DNA from 2 places in the Streptomyces sp. NBC_00647 genome. Region 2 is predicted to be linked to the other one. Evidence: riboswitches for the same ligand, from Rfam matches in the RefSeq annotation. Region 2 holds a riboswitch; the other holds the start of a gene.
The links. Region 2 has a riboswitch for cyclic di-AMP ahead of OG788_RS27530 (NlpC/P60 family protein). Riboswitches for the same ligand answer to the same signal wherever they lie in the genome.
Positions count from the first base shown of each region.

Region 1: it holds a riboswitch for cyclic di-AMP, as region 2 does, so the genes downstream of both, OG788_RS36705 (peptidoglycan DD-metalloendopeptidase family protein) here and OG788_RS27530 (NlpC/P60 family protein) in region 2, are expected to answer to the same signal.

Region 1 covers NZ_CP109040.1:8,366,137-8,373,271, forward strand. Annotated here, with positions in the region: gene OG788_RS36685 (aspartate aminotransferase family protein) at 1-1,071, shown strand, start outside; gene OG788_RS36690 (helix-turn-helix domain-containing protein) at 1,209-1,844, shown strand; gene OG788_RS36695 (DUF6126 family protein) at 1,874-1,990, shown strand; gene OG788_RS36700 (tyrosine-protein phosphatase) at 2,101-2,898, opposite strand; cyclic di-AMP (ydaO/yuaA leader) riboswitch at 3,776-3,933, shown strand; gene OG788_RS36705 (peptidoglycan DD-metalloendopeptidase family protein) at 3,938-4,831, shown strand; gene OG788_RS36710 (SGNH/GDSL hydrolase family protein) at 5,158-5,943, shown strand; gene OG788_RS36715 (TetR/AcrR family transcriptional regulator) at 6,163-6,783, opposite strand; gene OG788_RS36720 (Glu/Leu/Phe/Val dehydrogenase dimerization domain-containing protein) at 7,019-7,135, opposite strand, start outside.
Region 2 covers NZ_CP109040.1:6,235,532-6,242,666, forward strand. Annotated here, with positions in the region: gene OG788_RS27520 (hypothetical protein) at 107-460, shown strand; gene OG788_RS27525 (tellurite resistance/C4-dicarboxylate transporter family protein) at 503-1,483, opposite strand; gene OG788_RS27530 (NlpC/P60 family protein) at 1,625-2,785, opposite strand; cyclic di-AMP (ydaO/yuaA leader) riboswitch at 2,793-2,964, opposite strand; gene pcrA (DNA helicase PcrA) at 3,412-5,898, shown strand; gene OG788_RS27540 (M23 family metallopeptidase) at 6,043-7,135, opposite strand, start outside.

The DNA.
Region 1 (7,135 bases), 2.1 Mb from region 2:
GCGGAGCGACTCCTCACCCACAGCCCGCACCTGGACCGCGTGTTCTTCGGGAACAGCGGTACGGAGGCCGTCGAGACCGCGCTGAAATTCGCGCGGTACGCCACCGGCAGGCCGCGGATCCTGTACTGCTCGCACGCCTTCCACGGGCTGACCACCGGCTCCCTGTCCGTGAACGGCGAGGACGGCTTCCGCGACGGCTTCGCACCCCTGCTGCCCGACACCGCCGTCCCGCTCGGTGATCTCGACGCCCTGGCGAGGGAGCTGAAGAAAGGCGACGTCGCCGCGCTGATCGTGGAGCCGATCCAGGGAAAGGGCGTCCACGAGGCCCCGCCCGGATATCTGCGCGCCGCCCAGGAACTGCTGCACCGGCACAAGGCACTGCTCATCGCCGACGAGGTGCAGACCGGCCTCGGCCGGACCGGGGACTTCTACGCCTACCAGCACGAGGAGGGCGTCGAACCGGACCTGGTGTGCGTGGCCAAGGCGCTCTCCGGAGGCTATGTGCCGGTCGGCGCGACCCTCGGCAAGGACTGGATCTTCAAGAAGGTCTACTCCTCGATGGACCGGGTCCTCGTGCACTCGGCGAGCTTCGGTTCCAACGCGCAGGCGATGGCGGCGGGCCTCGCGGTGCTCTCCGTCATGGAGAACGACCAGATCGTCGCCAACGCCCGGGCCACCGGCGAACAGCTGAGGTCCCGGCTGGCCGCGCTGATCGACCGGTACGAGCTGCTCAGCGATGTGCGCGGCCGGGGCCTGATGATCGGCATCGAGTTCGGCCGGCCCAAGTCCCTCAAACTGCGCAGCCGCTGGACCATGCTGCAGGCAGCGCGCAAGGGCCTGTTCGCGCAGATGGTCGTCGTCCCGCTGCTCCAGCGGCACCACATCCTCACCCAGGTCTCGGGCGACCACCTGGAAGTGATCAAGCTGATCCCGCCGCTGGTCATCGACGAGCACGACGTCGACCGGTTCGTGGAGGCCTTCACCGCGGTGATGGAGGACGCGCACAGCGGCGGCGGGCTGATGTGGGACTTCGGGAAGACGCTGGTGAAGCAGGCGGTGGCGAACCGCTGAGACCCGCTGGGCCCGCCCTCTCCGGCGGGCCGACGGTGACACGGCGGGACTCTCCGGCGGGCCGACGGTGACACGGGTCTCTTTGCCTCTGGGACAAGAAAATTGCCCCGGAGGCAATCATCGGGCTCAATGGAGCTATGAGCCCCGATCCAGGGACGGCCGACGAGCCGTCCGACGAGCTGCACGCCGTGGCGCCCCGGCTCCGCGCGCTGCGCCGCGGCGCCTCCCTCACGCTGGAGGCCGCGGCCCGTGCCGCGGGACTCTCACCCGCCCATCTCTCCCGTCTGGAGACCGGGCAGCGCCAGCCCTCGCTGCCGATGCTGCTGACACTGGCCCGCGTCTACGGTACGACGGTCTCCGAACTGCTCGGCGAGACGGTCGCCGACCGTGACGCGATCGTGCGGGCCGCCGACATGGACCCGGCCCCGGCGGGCGGCTGGACCTACTGGCAGGCCGGCGCGGCCGGCCGCGGCATGCAGGCACTGCGCGTGCACGTCCCGTACGGCTCGCAGGGCGACATCGTGCGCGTCCACCCCGGCGAGGAGTGGCTGTATGTTCTCCAGGGGCGGCTCAGGCTTCGCCTCGGGGACACCGCGCACGTGCTCGCACCGGGGGACAGCGCCCACTTCGACTCGCTCACCCCGCACCGCATCGCGGCCGCCGAGCGCGACGGGGCCGAGCTCCTCTTCGTACACACCCTCTTGCAGAGCCCCGTCGCCGCGCTGTGCCTCGGCGCGGCGACCGGCCACCCCACCTCGGGAGAGACGTCATGACCGAACCCACAGAACCCCGCCGGCGCTCCATGGAGGAGAAGTTCCCGCGCGCCCTGTGGGTGCGGCTGATCATCTATGTCGCCGTCGGCCACCTCTTCGCGGCCTTCATCTACCTGCTCTTCACGCTGGGCGCGCAGAACCAGTAGCTCCTCGGCCGGGCGCGCCGGACAGGCCGACGCCCGGGCCGGCGAGAGGAAGCGGCGGACGCCCGGCGTCGGCGCGAGGAGCCGGTGGACGCCCCGCATCGGCGCGCGGCTCAGTCCAGCAGGCGCTCGCGCAGGCGCTCCCGCAGCTCCGGCGTCATGCCCAGGCCCTGCTCCAGATAGACGTCGACGCTGCCCCAGGTCTCCTCGATGGTCTCGAAGGCGGCCGTCAGGTACTCCGCGCGCGCGTCGAACAGGGGGCTGAGCAGCTCCATGACCTCGGGGGAGTACGCGGAGGCCGAGGAGTTGTTGCGGTGCACCTTGTAGCGGCGGTGCGCGGCGTTCGACTCCAGGTAGTCGGCCACGATCGCGTCGCGCTCGACGCCGAGGGCGAGCAGGGTGATGGCGATGGACAGTCCGGCGCGGTCCTTGCCGGCCGCGCAGTGCATCAGCGCGGGCACGCTGTCCTCGGCCATCTCGCGCAGTACCTGGGAGTGCTCGGCCGTGCGCTCCTTGATGATCCTGCGGTACGAGCCGATCATGCGGTTCGCGGCCTTGCCGTCGCCGAGGATCGCGTGCAGCTGGTCCAGGTCGCCGTCGCGGACCATCTTCCAGAACTCGCTGCCGTCGGCCGGGTCGGACAGGGGCAGATTCACGTTCCGCACGCCCGGCAGATCGACGTCCGGGCCTTCCAGCTTCTGATCCGCGGCGTTGCGGAAGTCGAAGATCGTGTGGAGCCCCAGGGAGGCGAGGAACGCGGCGTCCTCCTCCGTGGCGTGCGCGAGGTGACCGCTGCGGAACAGGTGCCCGTAGCGCACTCGTCGGCCGTCCGCGGTGGGCAGTCCGCCCACGTCGCGGAAGTTGCGCACTCCGCCGAGCTCGGGCTCGGTCGACGGGACCTGCTGCGTCACGGGGGCTCCTCCCATTCGGCCGGCGGCGTCGCCCGGCTGGACTCGGCGTCGCGCGTCGGCAGTTGTCTTCGGCTCGCGCTCTCGACGATACGACATGGGTTCCTGAGGCAATGAGTTGTCCACAGGCGGCACATCAGGGCGCGGCACCCGTGATCATGTCGGCCCCGATGGGGTCTGTCCGGCACCGCGGGAGCCGATGATCGAGATCGGCGCGGAAGCCCGGACCTGGCCTCTTCCCGGGGCGAGCGGCGGTCACGAGACCGACGTCACCGACCGTGCGGCGGTCACGCGAGATGTCAGCGACCTCGCGTCGGTCACGGCGCGCGTCACCGAGCGCGACGAGCCGACGCGTCCGCACCGGGTCCGGGGATCACGTACGGCGCCACCGCGTCGAGGTGCGGCGCCATGCGGGCCGGCCGCATGGCTCCGGACGAGCGAGCTGAGGCTCGACATAAGTGCATGAATATTGCGAAAGCTCTCAAATCGCCCTAGAGGGGGCATCGCCACCCCGCGGTGTGCGGACCGGACTCCGTGAGGGTCTGGATGTGATGGATATCCGCCGACGTCGCATGTGACTGTTCTGTCCGAAATAGCGCCTTCATTCCAACTGTCCCTGAAATAAGGCACCGTGGGACGAGTCGCGTGAGGAGCGTCATATTCGTGACGATGCGTTGCCGTCCCCATTTCTCAACCGGCCCGCATTCCCGGGCGGGTTGAGGGGCCGTAAAGATCGTCATTCCACAGAGGGTGACGGCAATTCCCGCATGGATCAAGAAAGGCGAGCGCACAGAAACCGCACATAGTTGTCGACGCGCTCTCATCTCGCTTACGTTCTGCCTCAATCCGGACGGACGCCCAATCCTGCCGCCGCCCGGAATCCGCACACTCACCCGTACACGGCAGGAGCGGGGGACCCACAGGTTCCGTGCCTGGTCCGGTCTCCGGAACAGGCTAGGGGTACAGCCGCGCAGCAGCGCGGCCGGGCATCTCCAGCCCGCACCCGACAGCTCACCTCGCAGGCGCCGGAGAGGAATTCGTCATGCCCGCCAAGGGTAAGCATCGCCGTCCGAAGTCCCTGCGTCTCACCCGCTCGATCGCCGTGGCCGGCACCGGTGGCGCCGCGCTCGCGCTGCCTCTGATGGGAGCCACGGGCGCCCACGCCGCGACCCCGGCCACCGCCGTCGCGCACCACGTCGAGAAGGCCGCGACCGCCGCTCCCGCGGCCAAGAAGGCCGCCACGACGAAGACGTACGCGGTGAAGTCCGGCGACTACCTCTCGAAGATCGCCGACGAGCAGAACGTCACCGGCGGCTGGAAGAAGATCTACTCGGACAACCGCTCGGCCATCGGCGGCGACCCGTCGCTGATCCACCCCGGTCTGAAGCTGTCGCTCGGCAAGAAGGCCGCCTCCGCCGGCGCCACCCACTCGTCCACCCGAACGAAGGCCCCTGCGGCCAAGGCCCCCGCGGCCAAGGCCGAGAAGGCGACCACGGCCACCAACGCGGCCTCCGCCAGCAGCAGTTCCGGCTACACCCTGCCCGTCGACGGCGCCACCCTCGGCACCAGCTACAAGCTGGCGGGCAGCATGTGGTCCAGCGGCTACCACACGGGTGTGGACTTCGTGGTCCCGACCGGCACCACGATCAAGTCCATCGCCGCGGGCACGGTCGTCTCCGCGGGCTGGGGCGGCGCCTACGGCAACCAGGTCGTCATCCAGCACGCCGACGGCCGGTACTCCCAGTACGCCCACATGTCGGCCCTGTCCGTCTCGGCGGGGCAGACCGTGACCGCGGGGCAGCAGATCGGCGTCTCCGGCGCCACCGGCAACGTCACCGGACCGCACCTGCACTTCGAGGTCCGCACCACGCCGGACTACGGCTCGGACGTCGACCCCGTCGCGTACCTGCGCGCGCACGGTGTCACCGTCGGCTGACGCCCAGCCCCGCTCCTGAAGCCAAGCCCTGCTCCTGACGGCAGGACTGACTCCGAAGGCCGGACCCCACGATCCCCGGGGTCCGGCCTTCGGTGTTCCCCGTACAAGGCCTGTGACCGCCGCGGCGCGAATTCGCGCGATGTTCCCCGCCCGTGGGTGCTCGCTGCTTCAACAGCCTTGATCTGAGAGCTATTCCGGAGTTGACCAATACTTGGCCAGTGGCCTTTCTCACCGCACGTCAACCCTTCCCTACGGTCGCGTAGCTCACATCCGAGGGTGAATCATGGCTCGATGTGGCAGACGATTCGAAGAGTGACAACAGATCAGTGATCGGGTCGTACGTGGCGGTGGGGGACAGCTTCACCGAGGGCGTCGGCGACCCTGGGCCCGACGGGGCCTTCGTCGGTTGGGCGGACCGGTTCGCGGTCCTTCTCGCGGACCGGCGCCCCGAGGGCGATTTCACCTACACCAATCTCGCCGTACGCGGCAAACTGCTCGACCAGATCGTCGAGACCCAGCTCCTGCGGGCCAAGGAGCTCGGCCCGGACCTGGTCTCGTTCTGCGCGGGCGGCAACGACATCATCCGGCCCGGTACCGACCCCGACGAGGTCGCGGAGCGCTTCGAGCGCGCGATCGTCGACCTCACCTCCGCCGTCGGCACCGTCATGGTGACCACCGGCTTCGACACCCGCGGCGTCCCCGTGCTCAAGCATCTGCGCGGCAAGATCGCCACCTACAACGGACATGTGCGGGCCATCGCGGACCGCTACGGCTGTCCCGTCCTCGACCTCTGGTCCCTGAAGACGATCCAGGACCGCCGCGCCTGGGACGGCGACCGCCTGCACCTCTCGCCCGAGGGCCACACGCGGGTGGCGCTCCGTGCCGGACAGGTACTCGGTCTCGACGTGCCCGCCGACCCGGACCAGCCCTGGCCGCCCCTGCCGCCGCGCGGCACGCTCGAGATGCGGCGCGACAACATCCAGTGGGCGCGCGAGTACCTGGTCCCGTGGATCGGACGGCGGCTGCGCGGGGAGTCCTCGGGCGACCACGTGGCGGCCAAGGGCGCCCTGTCACCGGACGACATCAAGATGCGCATCGAGTCGGTGGCCTGAGACGGGACCTCCGTCGCGGCGTCACAGGCGGCGAGGGTGCGGGCGGCCCGGCTCGGCCGGTAGGGCGCGGGTCGGGCACGGCGCCCGGGGCGGACCCGCGCCGACCGGTGAGGTGAGGGCGAAGGAGTGGCTCGGGACCGCGTGACGGGGCAACGGGGCTGGGCACACGGGAACCGGCGCACGGGAACGGGCGCACGGAATGGGGCACCGTGCCCAGCCCTAGCGCACTGCCGCCACCAACGCCTCGCGTTCGAGGCCCAGTTCGCGGGCGAGGGCCTCGTCCGCCCACTCCTGGGTCCGCGCCCGTGACACGGCGCCCGCGTACGCCGTCATCTGGACGGCCAGGCCGTCCAGCAGCGCCGTGAGCCGGAGGGCCGCACTCGTGGGGTCCGGGCAGCGGAACTCGCCCGCGGCCACGCCCTCCGCGATGACCTCGGTGATCGCGGCCTTCCACTGCCTGTCCAGATCGCGGGTGACCTCGCGCAGCGCGGGCTCGCGCAGGGCGGCGGCCCAGCCCTCGATCCACAGGCGCCAGCCCTTTGCCTGGCCTGTCGGGGCGTACCAGCGCACGGCGGTACGGAGGCGTCGCAGTGCGGTCGTACGGCGGCCGAGCAGCTTGCGGAGATGGGCGAGGTCGTCCTCGGCCGCGTAGGTGAAAGCGGCGGCGACCAGCTTCTCCTTCGTCGAGAAGTGGTACAGCACCAGCGCGTTGCTCACCCCGAGGGACGAGGCCACGTCGGCGATCCGTACCGCCGCCACGCCCCGCGCCTCGATCTGCTCGACGGCGGCCCGCAGCAACTCCTCGCGCCGCTCCGCCACGCTCAACCGCACTCTCGCCACGCGGCAACCCTACACAGCCCCCTCGGGAGTGACCCCGCGGGAGTTGACGCCTTCTCGGCGCCCTCGGCGGCCCGGCCCGCTCGGGCGACTCCGGCCGGCCGCTGGACGGCCACGGACCATCCGGCGTCGTGGACGGACTCGGTCGGGCGTGTACGGGCGGGCCCCTTGACCGCCAGGTCCTCGACGGCAACCCGACGATGGAACGGCGGGGCGCGTGCTCAGGGGCTCCGGGCCGTCATCCGTACCACCCGAACCGCTCCGCGATGACCGGCAGCCGGTCGGTGACGATGGCGTGGGCGGCGGCCCGGGGTGTCGTGCCGTCGGCTTCGGCGCGGGCGAGCGTCTGGCCGAT
Region 2 (7,135 bases):
GCCCGGTGACTAGAGGGAGGGGAGCGAAGGGGCGGGACGGGGGGGCGGGACGGAGGGGTGGCCCGGTGGGAAGAGGCGTCAAGGTGTGCGATTAGGCTCCGGCCCCATGGACGTACTCATCCATCTCTTCGTCGGCCTGCACATCATCGGCATCGCCGCGCTCCTCGGCGGCTTCCTGACCCAGATGAAGGCGATGGGCCGGGGCACCGCCCGCTTCGTCCCCGCGATGCTGCACGGCGCCCTGACCATGCTGGTCACCGGCGTCGCCCTGGTCGGGCTGAACCAGGCCGACGGCAGCACGGTCAACAACGTCAAGATCGGTGTGAAGCTGGCGCTGCTGATCGTGATCCTCGGGCTCGTCTACGTGAAGCGGGACGACGAGAAGGTGGACAAGGGCCTCTTCGGCCTCGTGGGGCTGCTGACCGTCGCGAACATCTTCATCGCCGTCCTGTGGACCTGATCAGCCCCTTCGGCCCGGGCGCCGCGGCCCTGACCGGCCCCCTCACCCCCGCACCGCGGACCTGACGGCGAGGGCGGCGCCCGCGGCGACCACGAGCCACGCCGCCACCGCGAACCACAGCAGCACCTGGCCCGGTCCCTTCAGCCAGAACACATCGAGGGCGGCCGCGACCGAGAGGGTCGACACCGCCGTCATTCCCATCGGGAAGACGGTCGACCAGCGCAATGCGTCGTACCGCGGGCGCGGCCACACCGCCTCCGTGACGAGAAGCACGCAGTAGCAGGTGAGGTCGAGCGCGAGCAGCGCGCCGGTCGTGGCGCGCAGGACGCCCTGGTCGTCGTCGTTCCACAGGTACGGGCTCCCATGGTGCGCGGCGACGAGTCTCGCCCCGGCCAGCGCCGAGATCCCGAGTGCGCCGCCCGCCACCCAGTGGTCCCCGGCGCCCCGCTTCACCTCCCACAGGTCGAAGTGCGCGAACGACACCCCGTAGAGCACGATCCCCAGCCAGAACAGCACCAGCGCGGCATGCGCGAGCCAGTCCGCGCCCACGGCCGTGGCGATCGTCGAGCCGAGGACCGAGAGTCCCTGTGTGGCCACACAGGCGAGGAACACGCCTCCCGCCATACGACGCCGCCAGTGCCGTACGACCGCCAGGAGCAGCACCGGCCAGAGCGCGCCCGACAGTGCGAGCAGGGCCTCGGCGAGTCCCTGCCACCCCAGTGCGGAGAACCGGGTGCCGAGCAAGGTGGTCGCCGCGACGGCGGTGAGCCCGGCCGGTGTGCCGGCCTGCCGCGTCCATCGCTCCCGGTCGCGTACCAGCCGGGCGGCGAAGTCCGCGGCGAGCCCGAGCCAGGCGAGGGACGCGAGGACCAGCATGATCCGGGAGAGGGTCTCGTAGCCCGTCAGTTGCAGCCCGACCGAGATGATGCCGGTCGCCATGACGGCGGCGCCGGCGGCGGGCGGCCGCTCCGCCCACCAGGCGCGGAACGAGGGAGTGTCCGGCATGTCCGGTGTATCTGGCATGCGCTCGATGCTAGGGATCCACGGGCCCGTTCCCGGTGGGGGCACGCGCGTGCGGGGCACGAAAACGCGGGGCACGCGCGCGTGGGGCCTCTCGGCTTTCACGCGCGCGTGCCCCGCGGGAGGCCTCGCTCTTGCTCCGGTCTACGCCGGGCGCACCACGCTGTGGATCGCCGAGGTGCCGTCGTAGTAGATCGACTCCTCGCGGACGTACGCCCCCGGCTTCGGCGCGTGGATCATCATGCCGTTGCCGATGTAGAGGCCCACGTGACTGATGTCGTCGTAGAAGAAGACCAGGTCACCGGGCTGGGCATCGGCGAGGGAGACCGTCGTGCCGGCGTTCACCTGGTCGTAGGTGACGCGCGGCAGGCTGACACCGGCGGCCTTCCACGCGGCCTGGGTCAGGCCCGAGCAGTCGTAGGAGTCCGGGCCGGTGGCGCCCCAGACGTACGGCTTGCCGATCTGCGTGCGGGCGAAGGTGAGCGCCTTGGCCGCCTTCGTCGCGTACGAGGAGTCGGTGGCCGTCGAGCCGGTCGTCGAGCCGGTCGTCGAGCCGGTCGTGGTGCCCGACGACTGCTGCTGGGCGGCCTTCTCGGCGGCGGCCTGCTGCCGTGCCAGCTCCGCCGCCTTGGCCGCCGCCTGCTCCTGCTTCTTCTTCTCGATCGCCGCCAGCCGCGCCTTTTCCTCGGCGTTCAGCGTCGAGAGCAGGCCGCGCGCCTCGGTGAGCTTGCGCTGCACCGTGGCCTTGGAGGTCTTGAGCGCCTTCTGCGAGGCCGTCAGCGACTGGAGGCTCTCGGTGGCCTCCGCGCGCTTCTTGGTGGTGGCGGCCTGCTCCGCGACGTAGTCGTCGACGGACGCCTTCTGGCGGGTCGTCAGACGGCTCATCAGCTGGGTCTGGTCGAAGTAGTCCTGCGGGTCGTCCGCGAGCAGCAGGGTCGCGGTGCCGGGCGTCGAGGCCCCGGTGCGGTACTGCGCGGCGGCGAACGAACCCAGCTCCTCGCGCGCGGTGTTGAGCTTCTCGGTGCGCTCGGCGACGTCGTCGAGCAGGGTGTCGACGCGCTCCTTCTGCTTGGCGGTCTTCTCCCGGGTCGCGTTGTACTTCTCGGTGGCCGTCTCGGCCTGGTGGTAGAGGTCGTTGACCTTCTTCTCGACTTCTTCGAGGCTGGGCCTGGGGTTCGCCGAGGGGGCGGCGTTCGCCGTCTGGGAGAGCAGGGCCACGGAGGTGAGGGCGGCCGTCGCGAGGGCCGGGGTCCGTATGCCTGCGATACGCGTACCCGAAGGACGCCATTTGCGGTGCGACGCCAAGAGAGGCGACTCCTTCCGTCATCCGCCTACCGAGTTAGCTGTCGGGTTCGGGCGGGTGGTTCCGGAAGGTTGCCCTACGGTCCGTGCCCCACAAGGCGGTTGGACCGATTCACCCCAAGGTCGGTGGGTCCCCGGCTCCGGCGGCCTCGTGGGCGTGCCGAACTCGGCGGAGGCCGCTCGGCCCGGCGACGTTCGCCGGTTGCGGTCGAGTGGCCTTTCCGCACGCTAGCCAACGGGTGTGGCCCGTGTGAAGGTTGATGTGCGATATGCCCGATACATTTTCGTGACCTTGACCATGTGTCCCGCCGTCAGCGACGTATTCGCGGCGATCCGTTCACATGTGGGCGCATTGGCCGCCTGCGCACGTCATGGGGGGAGTGCTCCCGAGGGAGCACTCCCTCGGGAGCACTCACCGTCGCCGCGGCGTCGCGCTTTCGGAGACCGGGCGGATGCCGACTCCGCCCCCGCCGGTCCCTCACCTGGGGTGATCGGCCGGTCATGCGCGGTCACGGGCTCCCGGGCGCCATGACCGCGAGCACGTCCGCCCCGGCACCGCGTCACGACTTCCGGTCGAGTTCCCGGGGTGGCGGCGGGCTGTCAGTGGGGCGGCCTAGACTCGGAGAGCGATGAGCAGCCTCTTTGATGACAGCTTCCTGGCGGACCTCAAGCCCTCCGCGGCCCACGAGGACGAGCACCCGCCGCCGCCCGAGGACGATCACGGACCGGAGTCGGTTCCGGACGATCTGTTCGGCGGGAAGTTCGACGCGCCGCCGAGCCGGGACGCGTACTACCGCGACGGCGCGCCCAGGCCCGTCGTGGACCCGGCGGCCCTGCTGGACGGACTGAACGAGAACCAGCGCGCGGCCGTGGTCCACTCCGGCTCCCCGCTGCTCATCGTGGCAGGCGCCGGCTCCGGCAAGACCCGTGTGCTCACCCACCGGATCGCCCATCTGCTCGGCGAGCGCAACGTCCACCCCGGCCAGATCCTCGCGATCACCTTCACGAACAAGGCCGCGGGCGAGATGAAGGAACGCGTCGAGGCGCTCGTGGGCCCGCGCGCCAACGCGATGTGGGTGATGACCTTCCACAGCGCCTGCGTCCGCATCCTGCGCCGCGAGAGCAAGCAGCTCGGATTCACCTCGTCGTTCTCGATCTACGACGCCGCCGACTCCAAGCGTCTGATGGCACTCGTCTGCCGTGATCTCGACCTCGACCCCAAGCGTTTCCCGCCGAAGTCGTTCAGCGCCAAGATCTCGAACCTGAAGAACGAGCTGATCGACGAAGAGGACTTCGCCGCCCAGGCCACCGACGGTTTCGAGAAGACCCTCGCCCAGGCGTACGCGATGTACCAGTCGCGGCTGCGCGAGGCCAACGCGCTCGACTTCGACGACCTGATCATGACCACGGTCAATCTGCTGCGCGCCTTCCCGGACGTCGCCGAGCACTACCGCCGCCGCTTCCGGCACGTCCTGGTCGACGAGTACCAGGACACGAACCACGCGCAGTACGCACTCGTGCGGGAGCTCGTCGGCACCTCCGAGCACCCCGTGGACGTGCCGCCCAGCGAGTTCGACCTGGCGCCCGCCGAGCTCTGCGTCGTGGGTGACGCCGACCAGTCGATCTACGCCTTCCGCGGCGCGACCATCCGCAACATCCTCCAGTTCGAGGAGGACTACCCGAACGCGACGACGATCCTCCTCGAGCAGAACTACCGCTCCACCCAGACGATCCTGACCGCCGCCAACGCGGTCATCGAGCGCAACGAGTCCCGCCGCCCCAAGAACCTGTGGACCAACGCGGGCGCGGGCTCGAACATCACGGGTTACGTCGCGGACACCGAGCACGACGAGGCCCAGTTCGTCGCCGACGAGATAGACCGTCTCACCGACGCGGGCGAGGCCAAGGCCGGCGACGTCGCGGTCTTCTACCGCACGAACGCGCAGTCCCGTGTCTTCGAGGAGATCTTCATCCGCGTCGGCCTGCCCTACAAGGTCGTCGGCGGCGTCCGCTTCTACGAGCGCAAGGAGGTCCGGGACGTCCTTGCGTACCTCAGGGTGCTGTCCAACCCCGAGGACTCCGTCCCGATGCGCCGCATCCTGAACGTGCCCAAGCGCGGTATCGGCGACCGTGCCGAGGCGATGATCGACGCGCTGTCGCAGCGCGAGAAGATCAGCTTCCCGCAGGCGCTGCGCCGCGTCGACGAGGCCTACGGCATGGCCGCGCGCTCCACCAACGCGGTCAAGCGGTTCAACACGCTCATGGAGGACCTGCGCACCATCGTCGAGTCCGGCGCGGGCCCGGCCACCATCCTGGAGGCGGTCCTCGAACGCACCGGCTATCTCGCCGAGTTGCAGGCCTCGACCGACCCGCAGGACGAGACCCGGATCGAGAACCTCCAGGAACTCGCCTCCGTGGCCCTGGAGTTCGAGCAGGAGACCGGTGAGGGCGAGACCACCGGCGGGCTCTCCGCGTTCCTGGAGCGGGTCGCGCTCGTCGCCGACTCCGACCAGATCCCGGACGAGGAGGACGGCAACGGCGTCATCACCCTGATGACCCTGCACACCGCCAAGGGCCTCGAATTCCCCGTGGTTTTCCTGACCGGCATGGAGGACGGCGTCTTCCCGCACATGCGCGCCCTCGGACAGGTCAAGGAGCTGGAGGAGGAGCGGCGCCTGGCGTACGTCGGCATCACCCGCGCGCGGGAGCGGCTCTACCTCACCCGGTCGTCGATGCGCAGTGCCTGGGGGCAGCCCTCGTACAACCCGCCCTCCCGCTTCCTGGAGGAGATCCCGGCGACCCATCTGGACTGGAAGCGCACGGGAGCGATGGCGCCCGTGTCGGCCGGCCCGGTCTCCGGTGTCGCCGCGTCCCTGTCCTCGTCGCGCTCGCGGTCCGCGGCCTCGGGTGCCTCCGGGTTCGCCACACGCCGCGGTGTCTCCGAGAAGCCGGTGGTCTCGCTGGCCGTCGGCGACCGGGTCACGCACGACCAGTTCGGCCTCGGCACGGTCGTCGGAGTGAAGGGGACGGGCGCGAACGCGGAGGCGACGGTCGACTTCGGAGAGCCCAAGCCGAAGCGGCTGCTCCTGCGCTACGCGCCGGTGGAGAAGTTGTAGGTCACGGGACCGGTCGCAGCACCGGGTCCATCACAGGCCCGGATCGCGGGGACCCTCGGCCGTCCGAAGACGGCCCGGGGGTCCCGGAGTCGGCCGTCGGCTCTCTCGTCGCGACAGTCGCCGCCACGCGTCGCGCGTCACGCGCTACGTGGGGTCCAGTCCGTGGCTGCGCAGCCAGGGCAGCGGGTCGATCGCCGAACCGCCGGCCGGACGGACCTCGAAGTGCAGGTGCGGGCCGGTCGAGTTGCCGGAGTTCCCGGAGAAGGCGATCTGGTCACCGGCCTTCACGGTGGTGCCGGAGGGGACTTTGTACGTGGAGAGGTGGCAGTACCACGTCTCGGTGCCGTCCATCGCGGTCACGATCATCATGTTGCCGTAGGCGCTGTTCCACTGCGTCCGGACGGTGCCGTCGGTCGCGGACATCACCGGCGTCCCGTAGGAGACGGGGAAGTCGATGCCCGTGTGCACGGACATCCAGTTGACGCCGGCCTGGCCGAAGTAGGCGCTGAGGCCCTGCTGTGCGACCGGAAGAGCGAACTTCGGACGCAGCCGCTCCTTGCGGGCCGCCGCCTCCGCCGCCTTCTTCTTCTCCGTCGCCTGCTGGGCCTTGAGGTCGATACGTTCCTGCGTGCGGCTCGCCCGGTCGGCGAAGTCGTCCGCGCCCGCGGAGAGACTCTGGAGCTGGGTGTCCAGTTTGTTGTTGGCGGCCGACGGCTTCACCGAGGTCGCGTCGGGGGCGCTGGCCGTCGTGTCCTTCGTGTCGTCCCCGCCCATCCCGCCGACGGAGGCGGCCGCGATTCCCGCGACCCCCATCACGCAGGCGGACGGCACCGCGACAGTCAGGAGAGCGGAACGTTTCGCGGGGCTGCGGCGCCGGGAACGGGAAGCTGTCCGCGACGCGGGGCGCGGGGTGATCTCTTCCATGTCGTCGAGCAGCGGCGTCTCGCGCCCCTCGTCGTACGGGTCGTACGCCTCGTAGGAGTCGTCCGGGTCGACGGAGTCCGCCGCGTCGTCGAACTCGTCCTCGTCGGAGGCGAGTTGATCATGGGCGGCCTGATCGAAGGTGGAGGTCGCCTGCTGATCGAAGGGAACCGGAGCGCCCGCGTCGGACTGCTGCTCGTACGTCATGTCGAGCTGCGTGAGCTCGTGGTTGTACGACTCGGGCTCCGCGTGCTGCTCGTACGACTCGTGCTGCGGGTGCTGCTGTTCGTACTCGTGCTGCGGGTGATGCTGTTCG